DNA from 3 places in the Mesorhizobium sp. M1338 genome. Region 1 is predicted to be linked to each of the others. Evidence: predicted binding sites of a transcription regulator. Region 1 holds the regulator's gene; each other region holds the start of a gene.
The links. Region 1 encodes LexA, which represses DNA repair genes until DNA is damaged. Its sites were predicted from a motif close to TGTTCNNNNTGTGTTCNG; they were not measured.
Positions count from the first base shown of each region.

Region 2: the regulator LexA is predicted to act here: its motif matches at 2,821-2,838, upstream of NKH19_RS07225 (ATP-dependent helicase).
Region 3: the regulator LexA is predicted to act here: its motif matches at 1,772-1,789, upstream of NKH19_RS04470 (helicase-related protein).

Region 1 is NZ_JAMYLL010000043.1:5,102-10,448, reverse strand. It holds gene NKH19_RS26325 (AMP-binding protein) at 1-69, shown strand, start outside; gene kynA (tryptophan 2,3-dioxygenase) at 66-902, shown strand; gene kynU (kynureninase) at 985-2,232, shown strand; gene lexA (transcriptional repressor LexA) at 2,678-3,430, shown strand; partial or broken gene NKH19_RS26305 (ComEC/Rec2 family competence protein) at 3,427-5,347, opposite strand, start outside.
Region 2 is NZ_JAMYLL010000005.1:48,628-53,974, forward strand. It holds gene NKH19_RS07215 (hypothetical protein) at 1-17, shown strand, start outside; gene NKH19_RS07220 (glucose/quinate/shikimate family membrane-bound PQQ-dependent dehydrogenase) at 255-2,570, opposite strand; gene NKH19_RS07225 (ATP-dependent helicase) at 2,878-5,347, shown strand, end outside.
Region 3 is NZ_JAMYLL010000003.1:123,816-129,162, reverse strand. It holds gene NKH19_RS04470 (helicase-related protein) at 1-1,603, opposite strand, end outside; gene phbB (acetoacetyl-CoA reductase) at 2,325-3,050, opposite strand; gene NKH19_RS04460 (acetyl-CoA C-acetyltransferase) at 3,167-4,351, opposite strand; gene phaR (polyhydroxyalkanoate synthesis repressor PhaR) at 4,661-5,272, shown strand.

The DNA of each region.
Region 1 (5,347 bases):
GCCGCTCTGCCCAAGACCCAGACCGGCAAGATCCAGCGCTTCCGGCTGCGCACGGAGAAAATCAATTGAGCGAACCATACGATCCGGCGTCCGAAGGCGCACAGATGTCGTTCAAGGAGCGCATGTCCTACAGCGACTATCTGCATCTGGAAAAGGTGCTGGAGGCGCAGACGCCGCTGTCGTCGGCGCATGACGAGATGCTGTTCATCATCCAGCATCAAACCTCCGAACTGTGGATGAAGCTCGCCCTGCACGAGATTGGTGCCGCGATCCGTTCGATCCGCGCCGACCGCCTCGAGCCGAGCTTCAAGATGCTGTCGCGCGTCGCCCGCATCTTCGAGCAGTTGAACAACGCCTGGGACGTGCTGCGGACGATGACGCCCAGCGAATACACCGAGTTCCGCGACGCGCTCGGCCAGTCCTCGGGTTTCCAGTCCTGGCAGTATCGCGCCATCGAGTTCATGGCCGGCAACCGCAACCTCGCCATGCTCGGGCCGCACAAGCACCGGCCAGACCTCAGCGGAAAGCTGGAGGCGATCCTGGCGGAGCCGTCGCTCTACGACGAAGCGCTGCTGCTCCTGGCGCGCAACGGATTCGATATCGGCGCTGATGCCAGGCGCACGGACTGGCGTGAGACGCGAACCGAGAATGAAGAGGTCCTGGTCGCCTGGCAGACCATCTACCGCGACCCGCAGCGCTACTGGATGTTCTACGAACTGGCCGAGAAGCTGGTCGACTTCGAGGACTATTTCCGCCGTTGGCGCTTCAATCATGTCACCACGGTCGAGCGCATCATCGGCCTGAAACGCGGCACCGGCGGCACGTCGGGTGCTTCGTACCTGAAGAAGATGCTCGAGGTCGTGCTGTTCCCGGAGCTGTGGACGGTCCGCACCCGGCTCTGACATCATCGAAATGAGAACAGGCACACCGAGGGGACGCGCTTGCAGCGGGAACCCTTCGCGAACAACCGAGGACTGAACGACCATGAGTGGAATTCCTGATCTCGCTGCGATCGAAGCGATGGATGCCACGGATCCGCTGCGTGCCATGCGCGATCGTTACATTTTGCCGGAGGGGGTGATCTATCTCGACGGCAATTCACTTGGGGCGGCATCACATGCCGTTTTCGGCGAGCTGCAGCAAGCGGCGGCCCAGGAATGGGCCCAGGATCTCATCCGGGCCTGGAATACAGCCGGATGGTTCGAGATGCCGATCGAACTCGGCGATCAGCTTGGACGTCTGATCGGAGCCGCGGCCGGCCAGACCGTCGTCTGCGACACGACGTCGACCAACATCTACAAGGTGTTGCATGCGGCGATGGAGATGCGGCCCGGCCGGTTGGCCATCGTCGCCGAGGGTGACAGTTTTCCCACCGACCTGTACATCGCCGAAGGCGTGGCCTCGACCCGGGATGGCGCCTTGCTGCGCCTCGCGGGCGTCGACGCGCCAACCATCGAAGAGCTGATCGACGAAAGCGTCGCGGTGGTGCTGGTCAACCACGTCAATTACAAATCCGGTGAACTGCGCGACATGACGGCGCTGACGCGCAAGGCTCATGCGGCCGGAGCGCTGATCGTTTGGGATCTCTGCCACACCGCGGGCGCTCTGCCGGTCGAGCTCGATCATGCAAATGCTGATTTCGCTGTCGGCTGCACCTACAAGTACCTCAACGGCGGTCCGGGCGCGCCAGCCTTCATCTATGCCGCCCAGCGCCACCACGGCGAGATCAGCCAGCCACTCAGCGGCTGGTGGGGGCATGCACGGCCCTTTGCCTTCGAACGGGGTTATGTTGCCGGCACCGGTATCCGCCGCTTTCTGTGCGGCACGCAGCCGGTCCTGTCGATGCGGGCGCTCAAAGGCGCGCTTGCCATCTGGAACGACGTCGACATGGCGGCATTGCGAAAGAAGAGCGTCGCGCTGACCGAACTGTTCATCCAGCTCGTCGAAGCGAAGTGCGGCGCCTATGGTCTCACGCTGGAGAGCACTCGCGACGCGACCAGGCGCGGCAGCCAGGTGTCGTTCCTTCACGATCATGGCTATCAAATCATGCGGGCGCTGATCGAGCGCGGCGTGATCGGTGACTTCCGCGCGCCGTCAACCATCCGTTTCGGATTTACGCCGCTCTATGTCGGCTACAAGGACGTGTGGCTGGCGGTCGAGGTGCTGGAAGACATTCTGCGCACGAGTGCATGGAAGGACCAGCGTTTCGCCGTCAAGGAGGCCGTAACCTGACGCGGCCGTCCCGACGATCTGTCGTCGCGTCTTGCCCCCAGGTCGGATGACGGAGGACGAATTTTTCGGCTCGCGAATGCGTTCGCCGCTGGTAGCCAGCGCAGGCTGCAATAGATTAACCAAGGTTGGCATTTTGGCTTCGTTTCGTTCACGGCAAACGAACGCCCGGAAAGCTGGAAATGCGCCCGTCGCGGATCCATGGGCAGCTCATGCCAGGCTTGAGCCAAGGGTGGGCCACAGCCCATTAACCATAACAATTTCAATGCCGGCAAGCGCATTGTGACGGCATACAGCCGTCGACGAGGCCCGCTGGCGAGCGCCAATAATTTCGACCCCCTTAATAAATTCATTAAACTTTAAACAGTTGCGGAACACAACTGGAACAGATAGTGTTTGTTCTGGGTTTGTTTTTCCGATTCTGGTTTCAGGTACCCTGGGGGCCGCCATGCTGACGCGCAAGCAACACGAACTGCTGATGTTCATCCATGAACGCCTGAAGGAAAGCGGCATTCCGCCATCCTTCGACGAGATGAAGGAGGCGCTCGACCTTGCCTCCAAATCCGGGATTCATCGTTTGATCACGGCACTGGAAGAGCGCGGCTTCATTCGCCGGCTGCCCAACCGGGCACGCGCGCTGGAAGTGCTGCGGCTGCCGGACTCGATCGCACCCGGCCTCAACGCGGCAAAGAAGTTCTCTCCAAGCGTCATCCAGGGCAGTCTTGGTCAGGCCAGTCTCGGCCAGGGCGGCCTTGGCCGGCAGATCAGGCCAGCGTCTTCGCGGATGTCTTCAGCAGGCAATGACGACGACGTGGTCGCCGCCGTGTCGATCCCCGTGATGGGGCGCATCGCCGCCGGTGTGCCGATCGATGCCATCCAGCACCAGACGCATTCGATCTCGGTGCCGCCAGACATGATCATGGGCGGCGAGCACTATGCGCTGGAGGTCAAGGGCGACTCGATGATCGAGGCCGGCATCTTCGACGGCGACACCGTCATCATCCGCAATGCCGATACGGCGAGCCCTGGCGAGATCATCGTGGCGCTGGTGGATGAAGAGGAAGCGACGCTGAAGCGGTTCCGCCGCAAGGGCGCCTCGATTGCTCTCGAAGCCGCCAATCCGGCCTATGAAACCCGTATTTTCGGGCCAGACAGGGTCAAGGTGCAGGGCAAGCTCGTTGGCCTGATCCGCCGCTACTAAGGCAGCTGCGGTTCAACGACTGGCTTCTCGGGTCTCTTGAAGGGCGGCAGTCCCCTCGCCTCGCGTGAAAACTTGCGTTGCGCGTGCCAGGGCCGATATGGCCTGTCCACGGCGAAGCTGATTGTCGCCGGCGCGGTCGCCGATTGGCGATCGAAGAAGACGGCAGCACTGCCTTTGCGGGCCAGTTGCCGTTTGGTGATAACGAGAACCAGCGGGTTGTGACAGGCGTCATAGGCCGTCGCGTCATTGATGACGATCAGGTCGGCGAAACCACAGGCTTTCCAGGTGTCTTTTCGGTCCTCGACATAGGCAATGAACGCGCCGGACGGATGCCTGGCGACGCAAACGCCTGAAGTGCAATAGAACGGTGCTCCCGGCGGCATTTCAGCCGCATCAGCGACGTCGAATTGACCGTCGCCTTCGTCGAACACCTCCGGCACGATGATGCTTTCGGATGTCAGCGCACGCTTCCAGTTGTCGACGGTGAATTCGTTCGGCCTGGCCCGGCTGACCGCGAGTTCGCCGCCGCCGATCGGCAACGCAACCAGCCTTGCGTCCTCCGAGATCAGCACGTCGGGTGCGCGCGTGTCCGAGACCGTCAGCAGGCCGGCAAGCGCGAAAGGAAGAGCTGCCAGCCGCAGCCATGTCGTCGCCATCGTCGCGATGACAAGGGCAATCGCCACCAGAAGGACAGACTGCTGCGAAATCAAGCCGATTGCGTCGACTGGCGAACGCTCGGAAATCCATCCGGACATCGCGATCATCGCCGTCAGGCCTTTGCCCATTACATAAAGAAAGGGGCCGTCGGCGCCGAATGGCATCGCCAGTGCGCTGAGGACGGCGAAAGGCATGACGACCAGTGATACGATCGGCATGATCGCCAGATTGGCGAACAGGCTGAGCGGCGACACACGCTGAAAATGCCAGATGGCAAACAGCGCAGTGGCGCCGCCGGCGATGATGGAAGTCATGGAAAGGCCGCCTGCCGCCAGCAGGAATTTTCGCGTCAGGAAACCAGGCAGCGACCGCTTTGGCGGCGGTGGTCTCGTCTTTCCCGCACGATGCTCCGACCAGCCGGCATAGGCGCCGACCAGCGCCGCGGTTGCGGCGAAGGACATCTGAAAACTCGGGCCGACCACTTCATGCGGCGACACCACGATGACGGCGATCGCCGAAATTGCTAGATTGCGCATGGTGAGTGCCGCCCGATCGAACAGCACGGCAATCAGCATCACCGCCAGCATGATGAAGCTGCGCTCGGCGGCGACGACGATGCCTGAGATGATGAGATAGGCGGCGATCGAGAACAGTGCCGCGACGGCGGCGTATTTCTTGACCGGACGACGCGCGGAAAAGTCCGGAAACAAGGCGAAGGCGCCGCGCAGCAACCCCATGATGGTGCCGGCGACGAGCGCCATATGCAGTCCGGAAATGGAGATGATGTGGTAGATGCCGGTACGCCGCATAGCTTCGTTGATGTCATCGGGAATGCCGGCGCGCACGCCGACGATCAGCGCCGCCGCGATCTCGCCCTCGGCGCCACCGACGCTGCCCCTGATGTGGTCGGCAATCGCTTCACGGGCTTTTTCTATCCCCGAGGAAAGGCGGTCCGATAGCGGCATGTCGCCCGTCATCGGTGACGATAAGTTTTGGATTGCCGAGAAAGAACCCGCTGCCGCCGATGCCGGCGAAATAGCTGTCGAAGGAGAAGTCGTAGCTGTCCGGCCGCACAGGCCCGGTCGGCGGCAACAGCTTGGCATATCCAGTGATCAGGGAGCCGGCGATCACGTCCGCCGGGATCTTTCGCGCCGAAAGTCGCACCCGCTCCGGCGCATAGCGCAGTTTCGGCCTTGCGGTCGATGTGACGTCGATGGTCAGCCGGATACGACCGCTCTCCATCCGGTCGAGCGAAACGAC
Region 2 (5,347 bases), on a different contig from region 1:
ATCTCGGGCTTGGCTGATCGTTTCGCTACTGACGCCGCGTAGCGCTGCCCCTCATTGCCCTGCCGGGCATTTCTCCCCGTATAGCGACGGGGAGAAAGACGCTTTCATCGATGGTTTCGTCAATCGCCAGCGCTGCAGGAATTGCCCCTTCTCCCCGTCGCTATACGGGGAGAAGGTGGCGGCAGCCGGATGAGGGGCGGCGCGATGTTCCGAAAGATCGCCCGTGCAAAAGCTGACCTCTCAGAAACAATCCCCTACTTCGGCAGCGCGTAGGCCATCACATAATCCCCCGGCTTGGTGCCGACCGAACCGTGGCCGCCGGCGACGATGACCACGAACTGGCGACCGTCGGCGACCGTGTAAGTCATAGGCGTCGATTGCCCGCCGGCCGGCAGCCGCGCCTGCCACAGTTGCTTGCCCGATGTCAGGTCATAGGCGCGCAGATAGTCGTCGACCGCGGCCCCCAGGAAGGCGACGCCGCCGGCGGTGATCATCGGCCCGCCGATGCCGGGCACGCCGACCTTCAGCGGCAGCGGCAGCGGCGTCATGTCGTAGACGGTGCCGTTGCGGTGCTTGTAGGCGATGGTGCCGGTCCTGAGATCGGCGCCCGCGACATAGCCCCAGGGCGGCGCCTGGCAAGGAATGCCGAGCGGCGACAGGAATGGTCCCATCACCACCGCATAGGGCGCGCCCTCGTTGCGGTTCAGTCCCTGCTCGCTGCCGCGCCCCTCGTCCGGCGGCGGTACCTGATCGCGCGGAATGAGCTGCGACTTGAACGCCAGATAGGTCGGCATGCCGAACAGCACCTGCCGGACCGGATCGACGGCGACGCCACCCCAGTTGAAGGTGCCGAAATTGCCGGGATAGATCAGCGAGCCCTGGACGGAAGGCGGTGTGTAGCGGCCCTCATAGCGCAGGCCCTGGAATTCGATCCGGCAAGCCAACTGGTCGAACATGGTGAGACCCCACATGTCGGCGCCGGTGAGCGGCTTCGGCATGAAGGTAAGATCCGAGACCGGCTGCGTCGGCGATGTGTGGTCGCCCTCGATGGCGCCGCCGGGCGCCGGCACTTCGTTGACCGCGATGACCGGCTCGCCGGTTCGGCGGTCGAGCACATAGAGGTCGCCCTGCTTGGTCGGCCCGACCAGTGCCGGCACCACCGTGCCGTCGGCCTTGGTGATGTCGATCAGGCTCGGCTGCGCCGGCACGTCCATGTCCCAGAGATCGTGGTGCACGGTCTGCCGCACCCAGCGCAACTGCCCGGTGTTGAGATCGAGCGCGGTGATCGACGACGAGAACTTCTCGACATTGGCGCTGCGCCCGGCGCCGAGTTGATCCGGCGTCTGGTTGCCAAGCGGCACATAGAGCAGGCCGAGCTTCTCGTCGGCGCTCGGCGTCGACCACATGTTGGGCGAGTTGGCGGTGTAAGTCTGGCCGGCCGCCAGCGGCGTCGTCTGGTCCGGATTGCCGGAATCCCAGTTCCATAGCAGCTTGCCGGTGGCAGCGTCGTAGGCGCGGATGACGCCGGACGGCTCCTGGGTCGAATAATTGTCGTTGACCGCGCCGCCGACGATGATCTTGCCACCTGATATCAGCGGCGCCGAGGTCGAGTAATAATAGCCCGACTTCGGATAGGGCATGTTGGTCAGAAGGTTCAGCGTGCCGCCCTCGGCGAAGCTGGGGCAGACCTGGCCGTTGGCGGCGTCGAGCGCGATCAGCCGCGCGTCCGAGGTCGGCAGGTAGACGCGGGCAGCGCATGGCTGGCCGGCGGCGATGGCCGCATCGGCATAATAGGACACGCCGCGGCAAGTCTGGTGCTGGCGGTCCTTGTCGAGCTTGACCTTGGGATCGTAGCGCCATTTCTCCTTGCCGCTCGCGGCGTCGATGGCGATGGCGAAATTGTGCGGCGTGCAGATGTAGAGCGTGTCGCCGATCTTCAGCGGCGTCACCTGATAGGTGGTCTCGCCGATGTCGTCCGGACCCTTCACGTCACCAGTCTGGTAGGTCCACGCCGGTTGCAGCTTGGCGACATTGTCCGGTGTGATCTGGTCGAGCGGCGAATAGCGCTGGCCGAACTGCGTGCGGCCGTAATAGTGCCATTCGCCGGCCGGCACATTGTTACCGAGGTTGGCGTTGGGGATCACCTTGTCGGTGTCGAGTTCTCCAGCGATGTCCTTCGGATCTGCTGTCATCGAATAACCGGCGACGGCAAGCGATGCCAGCACGGCAAGGATGAGCGGCGCGCGCGCGTCAGGCCCGGCAAGACCACGCCTCGCCGACGGCGTCAGCAGCCATAGCGCCACCAGCACGATGATGCCGCCGCGGGGCCCAAGTTCCCACCAGTCGAAGCCGGTCTCCCAGACGGCCCAGGCCAGCGTGCCGAGCACGATCGCCGCGTAGAGCCACAGCGCGGTGGATCTGCGTCGGTAGAGCAGCCAGGCGGCGATCAGGAAGGCGAGGCCGGCGACGATATAGTACCAGCTGCCGCCCAGCGAAGCCAAGCGGATACCGCCGCCGCCGAGCGCCAGGCCTATGAGCAAGAGGACGAGGGAGGTGGTGGTGACAGCCAAGATGATACTCCTTCGACTGTTGCGCTTTGCGACGCCAAGGACAGCCCGACGCAATCGTTCCTGCCCAGGACACAACTTTCTCCTGACCGCCGCGCCTGTCAAGTTGGCCACACGCCATGGTGGCAATCCATCTTGCTTGTATCAGGGTTTCCAGCAGTCTCGGCGCCATGACGACCGACGAGGCGCGCTCGTTCGGTTTTCGTCACTCTCGGTTACTGCAAGGCCTGAACGGCGATATCAGGCACTTTGCCGGAACAAAACGTAGACACTTCTGGTCTTTCGCCCCCGAATCACTACATTCGGGGCGATGTCCGGCTTTTCCGAAGACATGCCCTTTTTCGATGAACCCAATGCGCGGCCCTCGGCCCCGTCGGGTATTGCCGCGCGCGCCATGGCTGCCCGTGGCGGCCACAACAATGCACCCGACTATCTGAAGGGGCTGAACCCCGAGCAGCGGCTGGCGGTGGAAACCACCGAAGGTCCGGTTCTTGTGCTGGCCGGCGCCGGCACCGGCAAGACCCGCGTGCTCACCACCCGCATCGCCCACATCCTCGCCACCGGCAAGGCCTTCCCGTCGCAGATCCTGGCCGTCACCTTCACCAACAAGGCCGCCCGCGAGATGAAGATCCGCATCGGCGTCCTGATCGGCGAAGGCAATGTCGAGGGCATGCCGTGGCTCGGCACCTTCCACTCGATCGGCGTCAAGCTGCTGCGCCGCCATGCCGAACTTGCCGGATTGAGATCCGACTTCACCATCCTCGACACCGACGACGTCGTGCGGCTGATCAAGCAGCTGATCCAGGCCGAGGGACTCGACGACAAGCGCTGGCCGGCCAAGCAGTTCGCCCAGATGATCGACGGCTGGAAGAACAAGGGGCAAGGTCCGGCCGACATCGCCGAGGGCGACGCGCGCGCGTTCGCCAACGGCAAGGGCCGTGAACTCTACAAGGCCTATCAGGAGCGGCTGAAGACCCTGAACGCCTGCGACTTCGGCGATCTTCTCTGCCACCCGATCCGCATCTTCCGCGCTAATCCGGATGTGCTGAAGGAATACCACAAGCGCTTCAAATACATCCTCGTCGACGAATATCAGGACACCAACACCGCCCAGTATATGTGGCTGCGGTTGCTGGCGCAGCGGCCTGATGCCGGGCGCGCGTCGACATCGACGGATGTGCGATCGGCCGAAGGCCGCAAGCCCGACCGGGCGTCGGCCGGCCAGGCCGCCCCCGCGGAGGCCAGCGAGCGAAGCTCGCGTACGGCCGTGAGCGACAACAAAGTAAACATCTGCTGCGTCGGCGACGACGATCAATCCATCTATGGCTGGCGCGGCGCCGAGGTCGACAACATCCTGCGCTTCGACAAGGATTTCCCCGGCGCCACCATCATCCGCCTGGAGCGCAACTACCGCTCGACCGCGCACATCCTTGGCGCCGCCTCCCACCTCATCGCCCACAATGAGGGCCGTTTCGGCAAGACGCTGTTCACCGACCGGAACGAGCCGGATGACGGCAAGGTGCATGTCCATGCCGCCTGGGATTCCGAGGAGGAAGCCCGCGCCGTCGGCGAGACCATCGAGACCTACCAGCGGCAAAAGCACAATCTCAACGACATGGCGATCCTGGTCCGCGCCTCCTTCCAGATGCGGGCCTTCGAGGACCGCTTCATCACGCTCGGCCTCAACTACCGCGTCATCGGCGGCCCGCGCTTCTATGAACGTCTGGAAATCCGCGACGCCATGGCCTTCTTCCGCGTCGTCGCGCAAGGCGCCGACGACCTTGCCTTCGAACGCATCGTCAATGTGCCCAAGCGCGGCCTTGGTGAAGCCACCATCCGCCAGATCCACGACACGGCGCGCGCGCTGCGCATCCCGATGCTGGAAGCCGCCGCCAAGCTCGCCGAAAGCGACGAACTGAAGCCGAAACCGCGCGCAGCCCTTCGCGAAGTGGCTGCCAATTTCGAGCGCTGGCAAAAGGCGCTGGAAACAACGCCGCACACCGAACTCGCCGAGACCATTCTCGAAGAGAGCGGCTACACCGACATGTGGAAGAACGACCGCTCGGTCGAAGCGCCAGGCCGGCTGGAGAACCTTAAGGAGCTGATCCGCTCGATGGAGGAGTACGAATCGCTGCGCTCCTTCCTCGAGCACGTAGCACTCGTCATGGATGCCGAGCAGAATGCCGGGCTCGACGCCGTCAGCATCATGACGCTGCATTCGGCCAAGGGCCTCGAATTCGAGACCGTGTTCCTGCCCGGTTGGGAGGAAGGCTTGTTTCCGCACCAGCGCGCGCTCGACGAAGGCGGCCGTTCCGGATTGGAGGAAGAGCGCCGCCTGGCCTATGTCGGCCTGACGCGGGCCAAGAAGAACCTGCATATCTGGTTTGTCTCCAACCGCCAGATCCACGGCCTGTGGCAGTCGACGATCCCGTCGCGTTTCCTCGAAGAATTGCCGAACGCCCATGTCGAGGTCGCCGAAAGCGGCAACTCCTATGGCGGCTACGGCAATTCATACGGCGGCGGTTCTTTTGCCTCCGGTCGCGGCGGTCAGGGCGCGGGAAGACAGAACCCCTATGGCGCTTCGCGCTTCGACAATGTCGGCGCCGACACCGAAAAATCCGGCGCCTTCTCCAACACCTATGCGACGCCAGGCTGGCAGCGCGCGCAGGCCAACCGCACCGAGGCCACCGACCGCAACTGGGGCTCGCGCTCCGGCCATCAGGTCGAGCGCATCGGCTATGGCGAGACGGACAGCGGCTACGGCGCCGGCCGCACCTCGG
Region 3 (5,347 bases), on a different contig from region 1:
GCACCGCCTTGGCGTCTTCACCGCCGGCGGTTTGATCAGCGGTGAAGCGGAACCCTTGCAACTCGCCGACATGGTGGCCTTCGACAAGGACGGTTCCGGTAGGACTAATTTCGGCTTCAGGCATGGTATTTTCTCTAAGGCGCCGCATGAGGACGGAAGTCCTGCGGTCTACGAAGCGTTTCGTCAACCGCTCATGCAGCGCATCCGACAATCTGTCTTCGATTTCGCGCGTCTTTTCCTGCCAGTGTGCCTGATCGGCCAGCCAACCGGGCCGGTTCGACACGAATGTCCAGGTGCGGATCTGGGCAATGCGATGCGACAGCGTGTCGATGTCGCCCTCGGTGGTGTCGGCGCGGCGCACCTGCTCGGCCATGTAATTCTCGTCGACATGGCCATGCCGTGCAAGGTCGGTGTAGATCGAAGCAACGAGGTCTGCATGTTGGGCCGGCGCGATCCTGCGGTAATCGGGCAGTGCGCAGGCTTCCCACAGCAGCGCAACGCGTTTGGCATTGCTGGCAAGAGCGCGGATGTCTTCATCGCGGGACAGATATTCAAGCGCCTGCGCGTCGACCGCGGGCAGCGCGCGCGTCAGCCCTTCGACCGGGGCATTGGTTTCGATCGAGCGCTTCAGCGCATCGAGGCTGGCGAAGTCGAAACGCGCGGTGCGCCATTGCAGCACCTTCGCCGGATCGAAATCATGGCCTTCGATCTTCTTGACCAGTTCCTCATCCAGCGGGTCGACCTGGCCGGTGACGCCAAAGGTGCCGTCGCGCAGGTGCCGACCGGCGCGGCCGGCGATCTGGCCAAGCTCGGCCGCCGTCAGGTTGCGATACTGATAACCATCGAACTTCCGGTTCTGGGCGAAGGCGACGTGATCGAGATCGAGGTTGAGGCCCATGCCGATGGCGTCGGTGGCGATGAGATAGTCGACATCGCCGGACTGAAACAATGCCACTTGGGCGTTGCGGGTGCGCGGGCTTAGCGCGCCGAGCACGACGGCGGCACCGCCCTGTTGGCGGCGGATCAGTTCGGCTATGGCGTAGACCTCGTCGGCCGAGAAGGCGACGATCGCAGTGCGCCGCGGCAGCCGTGTCAGTTTCTTGGGGCCGGCATAGGCAAGATGCGACAGCCTCGGCCGCGTCACCACAGAGACGCCTCTCAGCAGGCGCTGCAAAATGCCGTGCATGGTGGCGGCACCGAGCAGCAACGTTTCCTGGCGGCCGCGCAGATGCAGGATACGGTCGGTGAAGATGTGTCCGCGCTCGAGGTCGCCGGCAAGCTGCACCTCGTCGATGGCGACGAAGGCGGCATCGGTCTCGCGCGGCATGGCCTCGACGGTGCAGACCGAATATTTCGCGCCCGCCGGCTGGATCTTTTCCTCGCCGGTGATCAGCGCGACCTTGTGAGCGCCAACCTTTTCGCAGACGCGGGCATAGACCTCGCGCGCCAGCAGCCTGAGCGGCAGGCCGATGATGCCACTCTCATGAGCCACCATGCGCTCGATGGCGAGATGGGTCTTGCCGGTGTTGGTGGGCCCAAGCACGGCGGTCACGTCGCGGCCAGACAGGATTAGCGGCTCAGTGTGTTTCGGCTGGATGTTCATCGACCCTGGGAATAAGGCTTTCTGGCCTCTGGTTGTCGGGAGCGTGCCTCACGTGGCGCGTATGACAGGCGACACATAGGGATTTCGGGCGCGAAGCGAAAGCGGAATGTTCCACCGCCGGCCAGAAGGTGTTTTTGTCAAGCTCTCAATCGGCCGCGGATTAACGGATAGAACGAGTCTGGAACGAATCGGCGACGAATCAGTGACTCGGCCAGATTCAGCTTTTGTTCACGGCTACATGTGGATTTTGCGACCAGGAGTCGCACCACATGCTGAATCGCTGAACTGGCCCGTTTTATGCTAAGAGGGTGCAAGGGGGCGTTGCTGTTAACCTTTGCCGAGAAACGATCATGATGGCTTGGTATGCCTCGCTCAAGCTTATGAAATTGTTGATCTTTCCTAATCCGCGTTAAGGAATTGGCAGGCGATTCCAGCTGTCGCCGTTAACGTTCCGGTCAAAGCCGGAACGAATCGGCGACGAATCAGGATGCCGGAATATTCTTGGTTTGTTCACCCCAATATCTTGTGTTGTGAACAGCTTATCCACCGAGAATCCACAGGCTTGGGAACCGGTTTCGCACAGGGCGGCCAGCCGCTATTAACCTCTGCGTACCGGATTGGGTCAGCACCCGACGAGGGCATGTCGAAAGGATCAGGCCCGGCAACGAAAAAACGGGCCGGCGGGCTGGCCCGTCGGTCTGTCCGCCCGCACCGCCCGTCATCAGACGAAATACTGGCCGCCATTGGCCGTGATGGTCGAGCCGGTGATGAAGCCGGCATCCTCGGAAGCGAGGAAAACGACGCAGCGCGCGATTTCTTCGGGCTCGCCGAGGCGGCCGACGGGGATCTGCGGGATGATCCGCTCGTTGAGCACCTTCTCGTCGATAGCCTTGACCATCTCGGTGGCGATGTAGCCGGGGCAGATGACGTTGACGGTGATGCCCGCGCGCGCCCCCTCTTGAGCCAGAGCTTTGCTGAAACCGATGTCGCCGGCCTTGGCGGCGGAATAGTTGACCTGGCCGGCCTGGCCCTTCTGGCCGTTGATCGAGGAGATCGTGATGACGCGGCCGAACTTGCGGTCGCGCATGCCGCTCCACAGCGGATGCGTCATGTTGAAGACGCCGGACAGGTTGGTGTCGATGACCTCTTTCCACTGTTCGCGCGTGATCTTGTGGAACATGGCGTCTCGGGTGATGCCGGCATTGTTGACCAGCACCGAGACCGGGCCGAGATCGGCCTCGACCTGTTTGATGCCGGTGGTGCAGGCATCATAGTCGGCGACCGACCATTTGTAGACCGGGATACCGGTTTCGGCCTTGAATTTCGCCGCCGCGTCGTCATTGCCGGCGTAGTTCGCGGCAACCGAATAGCCGGCGGTCTTCAATGCGATCGAGATCGCCGCGCCGATACCGCGCGATCCGCCCGTGACGATTGCTACCTTGGTCATAATGTTCCTCCCTTTGGTCGGGAGCGAATAGCGAGTGGCTAATAGCGAGTAGGGATTTGATGTCCCGTCGCGCTGACGCCATTCTTCCCTATTCGCTACTCGCTATTTGCTTTTCTTCAGATTGCCTCCACGCACATGGCGACGCCCATGCCGCCGCCGATGCAGAGCGTAGCGAGGCCCTTCTTGGCGCCACGGCGGCGCATCTCGAAGACCAGCGTGTTGAAGATGCGGGCGCCAGATGCGCCGATCGGGTGGCCGATGGCGATGGCGCCGCCATTGACGTTGACGATCGAGGGATCCCAGCCCATGTCCTTGTTGACGGCGCAGGCTTGCGCCGCAAAGGCTTCATTGGCCTCGATCAGGTCGAGGTCGCCGACCGACCAGCCAGCCTTTTCCAATGCCTTGCGCGAGGCAGGAATAGGTCCGGTGCCCATGATCTGCGGGTCGACGCCGGCGGTTGCCCAGGACACGATACGCGCCAGCGGGGTGATGCCACGTCTCACCGCTTCCGCTTCGCTCATCAGCACAGCACCCGCGGCGCCGTCATTGATGCCGGAGGCGTTGGCGGCGGTCACCGTGCCGTCCTTGTCGAAAGCCGGCCTCAGCTTGGTCATGGCGTCGATCGTGGCACCGTGGCGGATGTATTCGTCCTGGTCGACAATGGTGTCGCCCTTCTTGCCCTTGATAGTGACGGCGACGATCTCGTCCTTGAATTTGCCGGCCTTCTGCGCGGCCTCGGCCTTGTTCTGCGAGGCCAGCGCGAACTGGTCCTGGTCGTCGCGGGTGATCTGGAACTGGCGCGCGACGTTTTCGGCGGTGTTGCCCATGTGATAGCCGTTGAAGGCATCCCACAGTCCGTCCTTGATCATAGTGTCGATCAGCTTGAAGTCGCCCATCTTGACGCCTGCGCGCAGGTGCTGGGCATGCGTCGAAAGCGACATCGATTCCTGGCCGCCCGCGATGATCACCTTAGCGTCGCCGGTGGCGATCTGCTGCATGCCGAGCGCAATGGCGCGCAGACCCGAGCCGCAAACCTGATTCAGGCCCCAGGCGGTGGTTTCCTTGGGCAGGCCGGCATTGATCGATGCCTGGCGGGCCGGGTTCTGACCCTGCGCCGCGGTCAGCACCTGACCGAGGATGACCTCGTCGACCTCGCCTGGTTCGACACCGGCGCGCGACAGCAATTCCCTGATGACGACGGCACCGAGCTCATGTGCCGGGGTGGCGGCGAAGGCGCCGTTGAAGGAGCCGACCGGCGTGCGTGCGGCGCTGGCGACAACGATGGAATTGGCAGAGGTCATTTTCTTCTCCGGACTTCGAGCTGTCGTTTTTTTGGGCGTTGTTGGCGACTTTTCTTGCCCTTTCCATGATCCAAGTCAAACCGGAAATGGGCATGGCGCCCATGCGCCACAAGCGGGTCGTGCCTCGCCGGGGCGGCAGTTCCCTCATTGCTGCGCAGCATATTTTTTGCCCGCTATGCAGCATTTAATGATCCCGCACTGCACAAACTGCTTGGAATTGTGAGGCTTTTGCGCATATCCTCAAAAAAAAGGCACAATCGCTATCGGCGGCTTACTCAGAGGCGCGCCGGTGTCCCCGGGAGGATGTAGATGGCCGCTAAAGACGATCCGATCATCATCAAGAAATATGCCAATCGCCGCCTCTACAACACCGGTACCAGCACCTATGTGACGCTCGAGGACCTCGCCGAGATGGTCAAGAAGGGCGAGGAGTTCACCGTCCAGGACGCCAAGACCGGTGACGACATCACGCATCCGGTGCTGACCCAGATCATCTTCGAGCTGGAGAACAAGGATGGGCAGAACATGCTGCCGATCCCGTTCCTGCGCCAGCTGATCGCCTATTACGGCGACCAGATGCAGATGATCGTGCCGAGCTTCCTCGAGCAGTCGATGCTCGCCTTCTCCAAGGAGCAGGAACGCTTTCGCGAGCAGATGAAGGGTGCGCTCGGCAAGTCGCCGCTGGACATGATGAAAATCACCACGCCGATCAAGGCACTGGAGGAGCAGACGCGCCGCAACATGGAAATGTTCCAGAATGCGATGCGGCTGTTCACGCCGTTTCCGCCCGCGGGCACCGCGCCAGGGGCTGCACCGACGCCCGAGCCGGCCAGGAAGGAAACGCCTGACAAGCCCGACGACCTGCAGGAGTTGAAGGACCAGATCGCGGCCATGCAGCGCAAGCTCGACACGATGTCTTGACGCGTTCGGATCGAAAGATCCGATAGCTGCGGCGCATCGGGTCGCTGCCCGTTCCATCTTTTCCGAAGACCGGTA